DNA from 2 places in the Streptomyces sp. NPDC056128 genome. Region 2 is predicted to be linked to the other one. Evidence: riboswitches for the same ligand, from Rfam matches in the RefSeq annotation. Region 2 holds a riboswitch; the other holds the start of a gene.
What was found. A riboswitch is a leader RNA that binds a small molecule or an ion and turns the genes downstream of it on or off. The one in region 2 is predicted to bind thiamine pyrophosphate.

Region 1 (7,507 bases), on a different contig from region 2:
GTGGACGCCGAGGACGGGGCCGAACGCCTCGTCGATGCCGCCGAGCGGGCGATACCCGGCCTCCGGGACCGTCTCCTGTGGCGCGAGGTGCGCACCCCGGCCGACGTCGCCGCGGCCACCGGCGTGGCGGACGGCGCGATTCCGGTGCCGGCGCTGGCGGCGGCCGGCGGACGGCTGCTGCACGCCGCGAACAGCACGCGCGTGGCGGGCCTGTTCACGGCCGGCGGCTGGTCGCACCCCGGCGGGGGCCTCCCGCACGCGGGCATGTCGGGCGCGCTGGTCGCCGGACTCGTGGTGGAGGGACCGGAGTTCCGCGGCTCCCAGTGAGCGACCGGGGACGGTCACCGGGCGCCGGAGGAGCCGTCAGAAGCGGTACTGCTCGTCGTATCCCTGGCCCTGTCCGTGGCCCTGACCCTGGGCCTGGCCGTTGTCCTGGTAGGGGTACTGCTGCTCCGGCGGGAGTTCGCCGCCGTAGGGGTCGTCGGTGCTGCGCTGCTGCGGCACCCACACCCCGCCGGCCGGGGTCTCGCCGCCGTAGCCGCCCTGCGTGCCGGTGGCGTACTGGTCCTGCCCGTAGCCCTGCTGGCCGTACTGCTGCTGCGCACCGGTGGTGTCGTAGCCGCCGGTGTCGTACGACGCCCCGCCGTAGGCGTGGGTGCCGATGTACGGGTCGGAGTAGGCGGCGTACTGCTGCTGGGCGCCGGTGTCGTAGCCGTACCCCTGCTGCCCGTAGCCCGAGTAGTCGTAGGCGTAGGCCTGGTCGGCGCCCGGCGCGGCGGCGGCCGGCGCCTGCTGGTCGTGGCCGTAGCCGGAGTCGGCGTAGACGCCGTAGGAGCCGGTGTCGTCCGGCATCGGCTGCGGCTCGTAGACGGCGGTGGTCTCGGCGGCCGTGGGGGCGCCGGGCCGTGCCGGGGTGAAGACGTCGTCGCGGTCGTAGTCGTCGTGACCGTAGGACAGGCCGTCCTGGGACGGGGCGTGGCCCGCGTGGTCGTCGTAGCCGTCCCGGTGGCCCTGGCCGGTGTCGGCCGGTTCCAGGCCGGAGACCTCCAGCGTCGGCTCCTGGCGGCCCCGTTCGGGACGGCCGCGCTTGCCGACGAGGCTCGCCGGGGCGTTGACCGCCCAGCCGGCCTCGAACCCGCGGCGGAACGAAAGGGTGACGTAGGTCTGGCCGACCGCGAAGGCGGCGGCGCCCAGCCCGATGACGAGCACGTTGGACATCAGCACGCCGGCGACCACGCCGACGAAGCCGCCGAAGGCGAGCAGCCGCCAGCGCAGCCGCGCCTTGTACTGCAGCAGCACCTCACCGAGCAGCCACAGCGCGACCACGCCGAACGCGATGTAGAGGACCGTCCAGCCCATGTACGCCCCTCTCCCAGTGGCCGTTACGCAGTGTGTCGTAAATATGTGCGGCCGGTCTAGGCCCGCGGTGGGTGGTGCAGGCCCAGGTTCTCGTAGATTTCCAGCGTCGCCGTGGAGTTGTTCAGCGTGATGAAGTGCAGTCCGGGGACTCCCTCGGCCAGCAGCCGCGCGCAGAACTCCGTGGCGAACTCGATGCCAATGGAGCGTACAGCCGCCGGATCGTCCTTGGCTGTGAGGATCCGCTCTTTCAGCTCCGGCGGGAACGAGGCGTTGCTGAGCTTCGGCAACCTCTCCAGCATCTTCACACTGGTCACCGGCATGACCTCGGGGATGACCGGGGTCTCGCAGCCCGCCGCGGCGACCCGGTCGCGCAGCCTCAGGTAGGACTCGGCCTGGAAGAACATCTGCGTGATCGCGTAGTCGGCGCCGGCCCGGCACTTGTCCACGAAGTGCTTCACGTCCGCGTCCCAGTCGGCGGAGCGCGGATGCATCTCCGGGAAGGCCGCGACGCCGACGCAGAAGTCGCCCGACTCCTTGATGAGCCGGACCAGTTCGGCCGCGTAGGTCAGTCCCCGCGGGTGCGCGATCCAGTCGGCCGTCGGATCGCCGGGCGGGTCGCCGCGCACGGCGAGCATGTTGCGGATCCCGGCGTCGGCGTACTGGCCGATGATGTTGCGCAGCTCGGCGACGGAGTGGTCGACGGCGGTGAGGTGGGCCACGGGGGTCAGCGTGGTGTCGGCGACGATCTGCTGGGTCTCCCGGACCGTGCCCGCGCGGGTGGAACCGCCGGCGCCGTAGGTGACGGAGACGAAGTCCGGGGCCACCGCCTCCACGCGGCGCAGCGCGCTCCACAGGTTCTTCTCGCCCTTGGGCGTCTTCGGCGCCGAGAACTCGAACGAGTACGTCGTCTTGCCGGTGGCGAGGATGTCACGCACCGTGCGGGCGCGGTCAGTCCTCGTGCTTGCGGTTCCGAGGGCCATACGGGCAGGTTAGCCAGGGGGCGGCGGTCACCCAACCGGATGCGGGATATTTGTCCGTATTGTCGATTTGTTGTCCACCCCTTGGACACATGCCTCCGGCATCCGCCTACGGCTGCCGCAGCCGCTTCGCGAACTCGGCCGCGGCCGCGCCCGGGTCGTCGGCGGCGGTGATCGCGCGGACGACGACGACCCGCCGGGCGCCCGCCTCCAGCACCTCGTCGAGGTTGCCGAGGTCGATGCCGCCGATGGCGAACCAGGGGCGGTCGGTGCCCAGCGACGCGGTGTGGCGGACCAGGTCGAGGCCGGGGGCGTGGCGGCCGGGCTTGGTGGGGGTGGGCCAGCACGGGCCGGTGCAGAAGTAGTCCACGCCGTCCTGGACGGCCGCGGCGGAGGCTTCGGACTCGGCGTGCGTGGACCGCCCGATGAGGACGTCGTCGCCGAGGACCGCCCGGGCGGCGGGGACCGGGAGGTCGCCCTGGCCGAGGTGCAGCACGTCGGCGCGGGCGGCGTGCGCGACGTCCGCGCGGTCGTTGACCGCGAGGAGCTTGCCGTGCCGGGCGCAGGCGTCGGCGAGGACCGCCAGGTGTTCCAGCTCCTCGGCGGCCTCCATGCCCTTGTCGCGCAGCTGCACGATGTCGACGCCGCCGGCCAGTACGGCGTCCAGGAACTCGGGCAGGTCGCCCTGGCTCCGGCGGGCGTCCGTGCACAGGTAGAGCCGGGCGTCGGCGAGCCGGGCGCGGGCGGTGGTCGGAGCGGTGTCGGGCATGCGGGTGTCCCCCCGGGTCGGTGGATGGCGTGGGCCGGCGCGGGCCGCACGGCCGTGCGGCGTACGGGCCGCGGACCGTGGCGGTCGCGCGGCCCGTACGCCGGGCGGTGTGGGTCGGGTCAGACGGCGAGCGCCTGGGCGCGGCGCTTCACCTCCGTGCCGCGATTCTCACTCAGTGCCTGGGCCGGGGTGCCCGGCAGGGTCGGGTCGGGGGTGAAGAGCCACTCCAGCATCTCCTCCGGCGTGAAGCCGTCGTCCCGCAGCAGCGTCAGGGTCCCGACCAGGCCCTTGACGACCTTGTCCTCGTCGATGAAGGCCGCCGGGATGTGCAGCGCGCGGTTCTCACCCCGCCGTACGGCGATGAGCTGGCCTTCCTTGATCAGCTGGCGTACGCGGGTCACCTCGACACCGAGCATTTCGGCGATGTCGGGAACGGTGAGCCAGGCAGGCACGAGAGCATCGGTCTTTGCGTCAATCTCGGTCACGTCTCCAGCCTGCCATCTGGCACTGACAGGAGGAAGCCGGACCCGTCCGGACCGGTGCTACGCCGTCGCCCCCTTGAGCGGCCTCGCCGGGTCGGCCAGCAGCACCGGGTCCATCGTCGTGCCCGCCTGGATCAGCCGCTTTCCCTGCGCCAGGTCGCGGGGGCGGCCCACCGCCAGGAGGGCGACCAGCCGGTTCTCGCGCAGCCAGCAGACCGTCCAGGCCGGGCCCGTGCGGTCCCCGCGCCACAGGACCGTGTCTGCGGCCGTGTGGTGACCGGCGTACTGGACGAAGCGGCCGAACTGCTCGGACCAGAAGTACGGCACCGGGTCGTACGCCGCCGGGGTCTCGCCCGCGGGGGCGCCGACGATGTCGGCGGCGACGGTGCGCGGGCCCTGGAGGGCGTTGTCCCAGTGGTGCACCAGCAGCCGCTCGCCGTAGCGGGCGGAGGGGAAGGAGGCGCAGTCGCCGACCGCGTGGACGTCCGGCGCCGAGGTGCGCAGGAGGTCGTCGGCCAGGACCTCGCCGTGCGCGCCGAGGGCGATCCCGGAGCCGGCGAGCCACGCGGTGGAGGGGCGGGCGCCGATGCCGACGACGACCGCGTCGGCGGGCAGCCGGGTGCCGTCGTCGAGGACGACCCGGAGGGGCTCCCCCGGGTCACCGGGGTCGCCGGGCTCGACGCGCTCCACGCGCGCGTGCGTGCGCAGGGCGGCGCCCGCGTCGGCGTACCAGGCGGTCATCGGCGCGGCCACCTCGGCGGGCAGCGCGTCGGCGAGCGGCCGGTCGGCGGCCTCCACCACGGTCACCGCGCAGCCGGCCTCACGCGCGGCGGTGGCGAACTCGGCGCCGATCCAGCCCGCGCCGACGACGACGATGTCGTGGCGGCGGGCGAGGACGGGGCGCAGCCGTTCGGCGTCGTCCAGGGTGCGCAGCAGGTGCACGCCCGGCACGCCGTCGGTGCCGGGGAGCCGGACCGGTTCGGCGCCGGTCGCGAGGACCAGGGAGTCGTACGGCACGGGTCCCTCGGAGGTGTCCAGGAGGTGCGCGCCGGGGCGGACGCCCAGGGCCTCGCAGCCGAGCCGCAGGGTGATGCCGAGTGCCTCGAAGTCGACGTCGAAGGCGGAGCCCTCGGCCGTGCCGAGCAGGACGGCCTTGGACAGCGGAGGCCGGTCGTAGGGCTGGTGGGGCTCGGCGCCGATCAGTGTCACGGTGCCGGTGAAGCCCTGTTCCCGCAGGGCGACGGCGGTCTGCACGCCCGCCATGCCGGCGCCCACCACGACCACGCGGCGCGCGTCGTCCGCCGCCGGTTCCGGTCCCCGCTCCCGCGTCTGCTCGCTCACCTGATCACCTTAGCCACCTGACAATTTGTCAGTCAGTGCTCGTGCACCGTGACCTGCTCCACAACGCTCGTGCCGCTGCCGGGGCGCGACTCCCACTCCCAGCTCTCCTCCAGGCGCACCTGGCCGTCCGGCAGCTCCACCACGGTCGACACGCAGTGCCCCGACGCCGTGCTGCCGTCGGTCCTGAGCTGCACGTACCGGAAGTCGAGCCGGTCCCCCGCGCGGGTACCCACCAGGTGGCCGCGGACGACGTCGCCGCCCGCGTAGTCGGCCCAGACGGCGCCGTCCCGCTCGTGGTACGTGAACCGGGTGCGGGTGCCCACCTGGCCGGGCGCCTGGTCGGCGACGGGGGCGAGGACGAGTCCGTGGAGTGAACGGGTCACGGGCGGAGGCTCCCTTACGAGTGCGAGGCGCTGCGGGCTAGGCTGGCCAACGTAAAGCACTCGCGGGAGCCCGGACGCACCGGGCTGAGAGGGAGGCTGGCGGCCTCCGACCGTACGAACCTGATCCGGGTCATGCCGGCGAAGGGAGGGGCTGGACGCCCATGCCGTCCTCAACACACAGCTCGTCACACACCGTGTCGTCACCCACCGTGTCCCGTAGGCCCGACGTCCTCGTGGTGGGCGGTGGCGTCATCGGTCTGGTCACCGCCTGGCGGGCCGCGCAGCGCGGGCTCGTCACCGCCCTCGTGGATCCCGAGCCGGGCGGCGGGGCGGCGCAGGTGGCGGCCGGGATGCTGGCCGCCGTCACGGAGCTGCACTACGGCGAGCAGACGCTGCTCTCGCTGAACCTCGCCTCGGCCCGCCGCTACCCGGAGTTCGCGGCCGAGCTGACCGACGTCACCGGTCATGACCTGGGCTACCGCCGCTGCGGCACCCTCGCCGTCGCGCTGGACGCCGACGACCGCGCCCACCTGCGCGAACTGCACGCCCTCCAGCAGCGCTCCGGCCTGGAGTCCGAGTGGCTGTCGGGACGTGAGTGCCGGCGCCTGGAGCCGATGCTCGCGCCGGGCGTGCGCGGGGGCCTGCGGGTGGACGGCGACCACCAGATCGACCCCCGGCGCCTCACCCACGCGCTCGTGGCCGCCTGTGAGCGGGCGGGCGTGGTCTTCCACCGGGTGTGGGCCGACCGGCTCATCGTCGGGCCCGGGGAGCGGGCCACCGGGGTCGCCACCGCCGACGGAACCGCGCTGGAGGCCGGGCAGGTGGTGCTGGCCGGGGGCAGCCTGAGCGGGCGGCTCGCGGGCGTACCGGACGCCGTGCTGCCGCCGGTACGGCCGGTGAAGGGGCAAGTGCTGCGGCTGACGATGCCGCGGACGCACGGGCCGCTGCTGAACCGCACCGTGCGCGCCGTGGTGCGCGGCAACCACGTCTACCTGGTGCCCCGGGAGAGCGGCGAGCTGGTCGTCGGCGCCACCAGCGAGGAGCTGGGCTGGGACACCACCGTGACCGCGGGGGGCGTCTACGAGCTGCTGCGCGACGCCCACGAGCTGGTCCCCGGCATCACGGAGCTGCCCCTGACGGAGACCCGCGCGGGCCTGCGCCCCACCTCCCCCGACAACGCCCCGCTGCTCGGACCGACCGGCCTCGACGGGCTGCTGCTGGCCACCGGGCACCACCGCAACGGCGTCCTGCTCACCCCCGTCACCGGCGACGCCATGGCGCACGCCCTGACCACCGGGGAGCTGCCGGACGAGGCCCGCCCCTTCACCCCCCGGCGCTTCGACGCCGCCCCCGCACTCTCGGAGCAGTCCGCATGAACATCTCCGTCAACGGCGAGCCGCGCGAGGTGGCTCCCGGTACCGCCCTGGACGCCCTGGTGGGCACGCTCACCACCGCGCCGTCCGGAGTGGCCGCCGCCCTGAACGAAACCGTGGTCCCGCGCGCGCGGTGGTCCGCCACCGCCCTGGCCGACGGCGACCGCGTCGAGGTCCTCACCGCTGTGCAAGGAGGCTGAACCATGGCCGACGATCCCTTTGTCCTCGACGGCACGTCGTACGCGTCCCGTCTGATCATGGGTACCGGCGGGGCGCCCAGCCTGGACGTGCTGGAGCGCGCGCTGGTGGCCTCCGGGACGGAGCTGACCACGGTCGCGATGCGGCGCGTGAACGCGTCGGTGCACGGGTCCGTGCTGTCGGTGCTGGAGAAGCTCGGCATCCGGGTGCTGCCCAACACGGCCGGCTGCTTCACCGCCGGGGAGGCGGTGCTCACCGCCCGGCTCGCACGCGAGGCGCTCGGCACGGACCTGGTCAAGCTGGAGGTCATCGCCGACGAGCGCACGCTGCTGCCGGACCCGATCGAGCTGCTGGAGGCGGCGGAGACGCTGGTCGACGACGGGTTCACGGTGCTGCCGTACACGAACGACGACCCCGTTCTCGCGCGGAAGCTGGAGGACGTGGGGTGTGCGGCGATCATGCCGCTGGGTTCGCCGATCGGGTCGGGGCTCGGGATCCGCAACCCGCACAACTTCGAGCTGATCGTGGAGCGCGCGGGGGTGCCGGTGATTCTGGACGCGGGGGCCGGTACGGCGTCGGACGTGGCGTTGGCGATGGAGCTGGGGTGTGCGGGTGTGATGCTCGC
Region 2 (7,507 bases):
GTCCAGCGGCTGGAGCCCGGCCACCGCCCGCAGCAGCGTCGACTTGCCGCTGCCGCTGGGCCCGAGCACGCACACCACCTCGTGCTCGGCGACCCCCAGGTCGACGGCGTCCAGCACGGCCCGCCCGCCGAAGCGGACGGTCGCGCCCTCAAGGCTCAGCAGCATCCCTGGATCACCCGCACAACCAGTCGCATCTCTAGAACTCCCCGCTCCGGTCGGTGCGCAGCCGTTCCAGCACCACCAGCGCCACGGCGCACACCAGCATCAGAATCGTCGAAAGGGCCATGGCCTGGCCGTAGTTCATGTCCCCGGGTCTGCCCAGCAGCCGCGCCACGGCGACGGGCAGCGTCGGGTTGTCGGGCCGCGCGATGAACACGGTCGCGCCGAATTCCCCGAGGGACACGGCGAAGGCGAACCCGGCCGCGACCAGCAGCGCCCGCCGCACCATCGGCAGGTCCACCTCCCGCCACACCCGCCACGGCGACGCCCCGAGCACCGCCGCCGCCTCCCGCAGCCGTCCGTCCACCGCCCGCAGTACGGGCAGCATGGTCCGTACGACGAAGGGGACACCGACCAGCGCCTGGGCGAGCGGCACCAGGATCCAGGAGGAGCGCAGGTCCAGCGGCGGTTCGTCCAGCGCGATCAGGAACCCGAAACCGACCGTCACGGCGGACACCCCGAGCGGCAGCATCAGCAGCGCGTCGAAGCCCCGCACGAAGCGGCCCGCGTCGCGCCGGGTGAGCGCGGCGGCGGCGAGACCGCCGATCACCACGGCGATGGCGGTGGCGGCGACGGCGTACTGGAGGGAGTTGCCGATCGCCTCGATCGGCGGGACCAGGAAGGTGCCGCCGTCGGCACTGGTCAGCGCCCGGTAGTAGCCGAAGCCGGGTGCGCCGAGCGACCGCTGGACCAGCACGGCGAGCGGCAGCACCAGCAGCAGGGCGACGGTGCCCAGGACGCCGGCCAGCAGCGCCCACTGGCCCGTGCCCCGGGGCCTGCGCGCGGTCGTGGCGGCGTCCACCAGCCGCAGGGCGCTCTCCCGCCGCCGTACCGTCCAGGCGTGCACCGCGAGGACCGCGGCGACCGCCACGAACTGGATCAGCGTCAGCACGGCGGCCGTGGAAAGGTCGAAGACCTGGGACGTCTGCCGGTAGATCTCCACCTCCAGGGTGGAGAAGGCGGGCCCGCCGAGGATCTGCACGACGCCGAAGGAAGTGAAGGTGAACAGGAACACCATCAGCGCGGCGGCCGCCACCGCGGGAGCGAGCGCGGGCAGCGTGACCTGCCGCCAGGCCCGCAAGCGGGAGGCGCCGAGCATCCGCGCGGCCTCCTCCTGCCGCGGGTCGAGCTGCGCCCACAGGCCGCCCACGGTGCGCACGACGACGGCGTAGTTGAAGAAGACGTGCGCGAGCAGGATGGCCCACACGGTGGTGTCCAGCCGTACGCCCCACAGCTCGTCGAGCAGCCCGCCGCGCCCCACCAGGGCCAGGAACGCCGTCCCCACGACGACCGTCGGCAGCACGAACGGCACGGTCATCACCGCCCGCAGCACCTGCTTGCCGGGGAAGTCGAAGCGGGCGAAGACGTAGGCGCCGGGCAGTGCGATCAGCAGGGTGAGCGCGGTGGACGCCAGCGCCTGCCAGGTCGTGAACCACAGCACGTGCCGCACGTCGGACTGGGCGAGCACGTCCCCGATCCGGCCGAACTGCCAGGCGCCGTCGACCTCCAGGCCGCGCGCGACAATCGCGGCGACGGGGTAGGCGAAGAACACCGCGAAGAACGCGACGGGCACGACCATCAGGGCGAGCCGCGCCGCGCTCCCGCGCAGGGTCCGGGTCCGGCCCGGACCCTTGCCTACTTCAGTACGAGCGAGGTCCACGACTTGACCCACTGGTCGCGATTGTCGGCGATCTTCGCCGGGTCCATGGTCTGCGGGTCCTTGGCCTGCGGCCCGTACTTCGCGAACGCCTCGGGGATCTGCGCGCCCTCCCGCACCGGGTACACGAACATGTTCAGCGGCATGTCGTCCTGGAACTGCTTGCTGATGAGGAAGTCGAGGAGTGCCTTGCCGCCCTCGGGGTTCTTGGCGTTGCTCAGCAGGCCCGCGTACTCGACCTGGCGGAAGCAGGTGCCGTCGGCGACGCCCGTGGGCGCGGTGGACGGCTGCGGGTCGGCGTAGATCACCTCGGCGGGCGGGGAGGAGGCGTAGGAGACGACGAGCGGACGGTCGCCCTTGGCCTTCTTGCCCCCGGCCGAGCCGGAGAACTCCTCGTTGTAGGCCTGCTCCCAGCTGTCGACGACCTTGACGCCGTTGGCCTCGAGCTTCTTCCAGTAGTCCTGCCAGCCGTCGTCTCCATACTTGGCGGCCGTGCCGAGCAGGAAGCCGAGGCCGGGTGAGGAACTGCCGGCGTTCTCGGTGACGAGCAGGTCCTTGTACTCGGGCTCGACCAGGTCGTCGAAGGAGTCCGGCGGGGTCAGCCCGTGCTTCTTGAAGTACGCCTTGTCGTAGTTGACGCAGATGTCACCGGTGTCGACGGGCGTGACCCGGTGCTTGTCCTGGTCGGCCCGGTACTCGGGCAGGATCAGGTCGGAGCCCTTCGCCTCGTACGGCTGGAACAGCCCGTTGTCGAGGGCGCGGGAGAGCAGGGTGTTGTCGACGCCGAAGAAGACGTCGCCCTGCGGGTTGTCCTTGGTGAGGACGGCCTTGTTCACGGCCTGCCCGGCGTCGCCGTCCTCCAGCACCTTGACCTGGTAGCCGGACTTCTTCTCGAAGGCGGCGATGACGTCCTTGGACGCAGCCCACGAGTCATGGCTGACCAGGGTCACGGTCTTGGAGTCGCCGGAACCCTGCCCCTCGTCGGACGACGACCCGCACGCGGCCAGGCCGCCGACCATGCCAAGACCGACGGCCAGGACGGTGACCTTCTTGGTGATGCTCACTGATTCCTCCTGGGTGACCAGGAGAAGACGCGGCCCCGCCCGCGACCCCTGGCGAGGGTCCCGGGCAGGGCGCAACAGCTCGAGTGGTGACCGATCTCCCTACCCAGAATGACCTGGGCCAGGTTCGGAGGGTCTGCGGCCGGTGCCGCACTCTCAGCGCTGTGGCGCTCCCCTGTCGGAATATGAAGATGTGGTTACTGTTTACGAGGTACTGACGCCGGTCAGGTTACCGCTCGCTCGCGGCGAGCTGACCACACGCCCCGTCGATCTCCTGGCCACGGGTGTCCCGGATCGTCACCGGTACACCGTGCGCCGCGATCGCCTCCACGAACGCCTTCTCGTCCTCGGGCCGCGACGCGGTCCACTTCGAGCCGGGCGTGGGGTTGAGCGGGATGAGGTTGACGTGCACCGGCCGGCCCTTGAGCAGCCGCCCGAGGCGGTCGCCCCGCCATGCCTGGTCGTTGATGTCCCGGATCAGCGCGTACTCGATGGAGAGCCGGCGCCCGGACTTCGCGGCGTACTCGAACCCGGCGTCCAGCACCTCACGCACCTTCCAGCGCGTGTTGACGGGGACGAGGGTGTCGCGCAGCTCGTCGTCGGGGGCGTGCAGCGAGATGGCGAGGCGGCACTTGAAGCCCTCGCCGGTGAAGCGGTTGATCGCCGGGACGAGACCGACCGTGGAAACGGTGATGCCGCGCTGGGAGAGCCCCAGACCGTCCGGCTCCGGGTCGGTGAGCCGGCGGATGGAGCCGACGACCCGGTTGTAGTTGGCCAGGGGCTCGCCCATGCCCATGAACACGATGTTGCTGAGCCGGGCCGGACCGCCGGGGACCTCGCCGTCCCTGAGCGCCCGCATCCCGTCCACGATCTGGTGCACGATCTCGGCCGTCGACAGGTTCCGGTCCAGGCCGGCCTGTCCCGTGGCGCAGAACGGGCAGTTCATGCCGCAGCCGGCCTGGGAGCTGATGCACATGGTCACCCGGTCCGGGTAGCGCATGAGCACCGACTCGACGAGCGTCCCGTCGAACAGCTTCCAGAGCGTCTTGCGGGTGGTGCCCTGGTCGGTCGACAGATGCCGGACGACCGTCATCAGCTCGGGCAGCAGCGCCTCCCGCAGCCCCTCGCGCGAACCGGCGGGGATGTCGGTCCACTGCTCGGGGTCGTGCGCGTACCGCGCGAAGTAGTGCTGCGAGAGCTGCTTCGCACGAAAGGGCTTCTCACCGACAGCGGCGACGGCCTCTTTACGCTCGGCGGGCGTGAGATCGGCAAGGTGCCGCGGCGGCTTCTTGGCTCCGCGGGGGGCGACGAATGTGAGTTCTCCGGGCTTAGGCATGGCTGTACCAGTGTCGCAGATCGTCAGGGGTGGCCCGGGGCGGCTCAGAACAGGCCCCCGACCAGGTGGACGACCACCATGGAGTAGTTCTTCGTGCGGTGCCACGGGCCGCAGTAGCGTCGGGGCCTGCGCCGGCCCTTCTGGTCGAGGAGCGCCTTGCACCAGGCGCAGGGCAGATCGCCGTGGTATCTGCCGTCGTCGTCCCGCCTCGCCTGTGCCATGGCGGCACCTTAATGGATCACTCGTACCCCGCACAGGCGTTCGGTGGCGGCGGGTCAGTTCCGTCGGGGCGGCGGTACCAGGCCCCGTGCGACGAGGCGGCGGCTGATCAGCGTCGCCAGGGCGGAGGCGCCGAGGATGAGGGCGCCGCCGGTGCGCAGGATGGTGTCGTAGGCCTGCTCGGGTCCGGTCTCGGGGGTGAGTGCCGTGATCGCCGACGCCACGGCGGCGAGCGCGATGGCGCCGAGGACGACCAGTGCGGTGAGGACGACCCCGGAGGCCTCGCCGGCCCGGGCGGGCGGGACGATCTGCTGGGTGGCGACGCTGGCGAAGGTCCAGCCGAGTCCCAGGCCCAGGGCGCACCAGGTGAAGACCGGGATGTAGAGCCACCAGGCCCAGACCAGGCTGAGCCCGATCATGCCGGAGCCGGCGATGGCCCCCGCGAGCGCCATCACGCTGGTGGGCCGGATCCGGGTCGAGAGCCAGGCGCCGAGCGGCCCGGTACAGGCCACCATGAGGGCGGGCGCGAGGAAGACGGTCCCGGCGAGGAGGGCGGACAGGCCGCGCAACTGCTGGAGCTGCAGGGTGGCGAGGAAGACGGTGACGGCGTAGCCCATGTTGCTGACCGCCCCCATGACCGTGACCAGGTCGAAGGGGACGTTGCGGAAGAGGCCGAAGTCGACGAGCGGGTGCCGGCAGGTGCGCTCGCGCCGCACGAAGAGGGCGGCGCAGACGGCGGCCACCGCGAACAGCGTCAGCGTGCGCGTGTGGTCCCAGCCCCAGGCGCTGCCCCGCTCGACGGCGAGGGTCAGGGCGGCCAGCGCGGCGACGACGGCCAGGCAGCCGGGCAGGTCGATCTGCCGGGGAGCGGATTCGTCCCGGGAGTCGGGGACGTACCGCAGGCCCAGCAGCAGGGCGACGGCGCTCAGGGGAGCCAGCAGCCAGAAGATCCACCGCCAGCCGGGACCGTCGGTGAAGCCGCCGCCGGCGAACGGCCCGACGGCGGTCCCCACGTTGGCGATGGCGAACACCGCACCGAGCGCGCGGGCCCGGGTGGCGTCGGGAAAGGCGTTGGTGATCACGGACACCGTGACCGGGAAGATGAGCGCCGCCCCGACGCCCTGGACGATCCGTGCGGCGACGAGGACCCCGAGGGAGGGGCTGAGGGCGCAGCCCACGGACGCGGCCGCGAACAGGGCCACACCGGCGAGCAGGACCGGGCGACGGCCCAGGAGGTCGCCCAGACGGCCGCCGACGATGAACAGGCAGCCGATGGCGAGCATGTACGCGGACAGGGTCCACTGGGCGGCGGAGACGGTGACGCCGAAGTCGGCCGCGATGCCCGGGATGGCGAGGTTCAGCGCGAAGAAGTCGAGCTGGATGCAGAAGAGCGCGATCGATACGGCGACGAAGACACCGGCGTGCCGCACGCTCCCCCGCGCCGATTCGGCGGTCGTCGATCCCATCCTCCCAGCAGACCTCCGGGCGGGCCGGGGCGCCATCGGAAGGGCGGGCCGAGGGGGCGCGGGGACGGCCCTCCATGGTTCATGGGCCGGCCCCGCACGCGCCGCGGTCAGCCGGAGCCGACGAAGATCACCAACAGGAGCCAGACCACCGGTGCCGTCGGCAGGAGGGAGTCCAGGCGGTCCATGATGCCGCCGTGGCCCGGCAGGAGGGTACCCATGTCCTTGATGCCGAGGTCGCGCTTGATCATGGACTCGCCGAGGTCGCCCAGGGTGGCGCTGACGGCGACCGCGAGGCCGAGCAGCAGACCCTGCCACCAGGTGCCGTCCTCGATCACGAACTGCATGCACAGCGCGCCCGCCGCCATCGCGAAGGCCACCGCTCCCAGCAGCCCCTCGCGGGTCTTGCCGGGGCTGATGCGCGGGGCGAGCTTGGTCCTGCCGAAGCGCCAGCCGACGGCATAGGCACCGGTGTCGCTGACGACCGTGAGCAACAGGAAGGTCAGCACGCGCTGCGCCCCGTCGTCGGCCATCAGCATCATCGTGACGAACGTGGCCAGGAAGGGCACGTAGAACGCCGCGAACAGGCCTGCCGTGACGTCCTTGAGGTAGCCCTCCGGCGGCTCGGTCATCCGCCACACGAGCACCGCCAGCGCCGTGAGCGCCATGGCGACCCACGCGCCCTCGGCACCTCGCGCGTACCCGGCGACCACCATCGCCGCGCCGCCGATCGCCAGCGGCACGAGCGGCGCCTTGATGCCCTTGCGCTCCTCCAGCCGCTTGGTCAGCTCCCACAGGCCCACCACGACCGCGACCGCGACCACGCCGACGAAGACGGCCTTGACGACGAACAGCGACGCGATGATGACCGCGCCGAGCCCGACGCCGACCCCTATCGCCGCGCCCAGATCGCGCCCCGCGGTCTTCTTCGGCGGCGGCTGGGACTGCGCCGGATGGGGGGCGTCGGGCATGGGCTCCGGATTCTGCGGCACCGCCGCATACGGCTGCGCCGGCTGGTGCTGGAACAGGGGACCGCTCGCCCGAGCGGCCCCCCGGTCGTGGTCCTGGTCACCGCCGTGTTCGGGTACGTCGGGCACGATGGGCATGGGGCGAGTCTGCTGCGCGTACTGCGCATCGTATGCGGGACCCGCCGGGGCAGCGCCCTGGACAGGTCCCCCGTCGGACGGCCCCCAGTACCCGGCTTGTGGCGGCGCTCCCCAGGAAGAGTCGTTCATCAGACCTCGAGCAGCTCCGCTTCCTTGTGCTTCAGGAGCTCGTCCACCTGGGCGACGTACTTCGAGGTGGTCTGCTCGAGCTCGCTCTCCGCACGACGGCCCTCGTCCTCGCCGACCTCGCCGTCCTTGATCAGCTTGTCGATGGCGTCCTTGGCCTTGCGGCGCACGGAGCGGATGGACACCTTGGCGTCCTCGCCCTTGGCCTTGGCGACCTTGATGTAGTCGCGGCGGCGCTCCTCGGTCAGCTCGGGGAACACCACTCGGATGATGTTGCCGTCGTTGCTCGGGTTGACGCCCAGGTCGGAGTCGCGGATCGC

Region 1: linked by a shared signal. The riboswitch ahead of thiO (glycine oxidase ThiO) and the one ahead of ACFC1X_RS27865 (thiamine ABC transporter substrate binding subunit) in region 2 are both predicted to bind thiamine pyrophosphate.

Annotation. Positions count from the first base shown of each region.
Region 1 covers NZ_JBHJVQ010000012.1:169,405-176,911, forward strand. Annotated here, with positions in the region: gene ACFC1X_RS23330 (phytoene desaturase family protein) at 1-327, shown strand, start outside; gene ACFC1X_RS23335 (hypothetical protein) at 364-1,359, opposite strand; gene metF (methylenetetrahydrofolate reductase [NAD(P)H]) at 1,416-2,339, opposite strand; gene thiE (thiamine phosphate synthase) at 2,446-3,105, opposite strand; gene ACFC1X_RS23350 (Rv2175c family DNA-binding protein) at 3,225-3,590, opposite strand; gene ACFC1X_RS23355 (NAD(P)/FAD-dependent oxidoreductase) at 3,648-4,871, opposite strand; gene ACFC1X_RS23360 (hypothetical protein) at 4,961-5,311, opposite strand; TPP riboswitch at 5,364-5,475, shown strand; gene thiO (glycine oxidase ThiO) at 5,473-6,687, shown strand; gene thiS (sulfur carrier protein ThiS) at 6,684-6,884, shown strand; gene ACFC1X_RS23375 (thiazole synthase) at 6,888-7,507, shown strand, end outside.
Region 2 covers NZ_JBHJVQ010000019.1:19,971-27,477, reverse strand. Annotated here, with positions in the region: gene ACFC1X_RS27875 (ABC transporter ATP-binding protein) at 1-165, opposite strand, end outside; gene ACFC1X_RS27870 (ABC transporter permease) at 197-1,879, opposite strand; gene ACFC1X_RS27865 (thiamine ABC transporter substrate binding subunit) at 1,855-2,940, opposite strand; TPP riboswitch at 3,019-3,124, opposite strand; gene rlmN (23S rRNA (adenine(2503)-C(2))-methyltransferase RlmN) at 3,167-4,273, opposite strand; gene ACFC1X_RS27855 (hypothetical protein) at 4,318-4,494, opposite strand; gene ACFC1X_RS27850 (MFS transporter) at 4,549-5,958, opposite strand; gene ACFC1X_RS27845 (phosphatidate cytidylyltransferase) at 6,066-7,190, opposite strand; gene frr (ribosome recycling factor) at 7,190-7,507, opposite strand, start outside.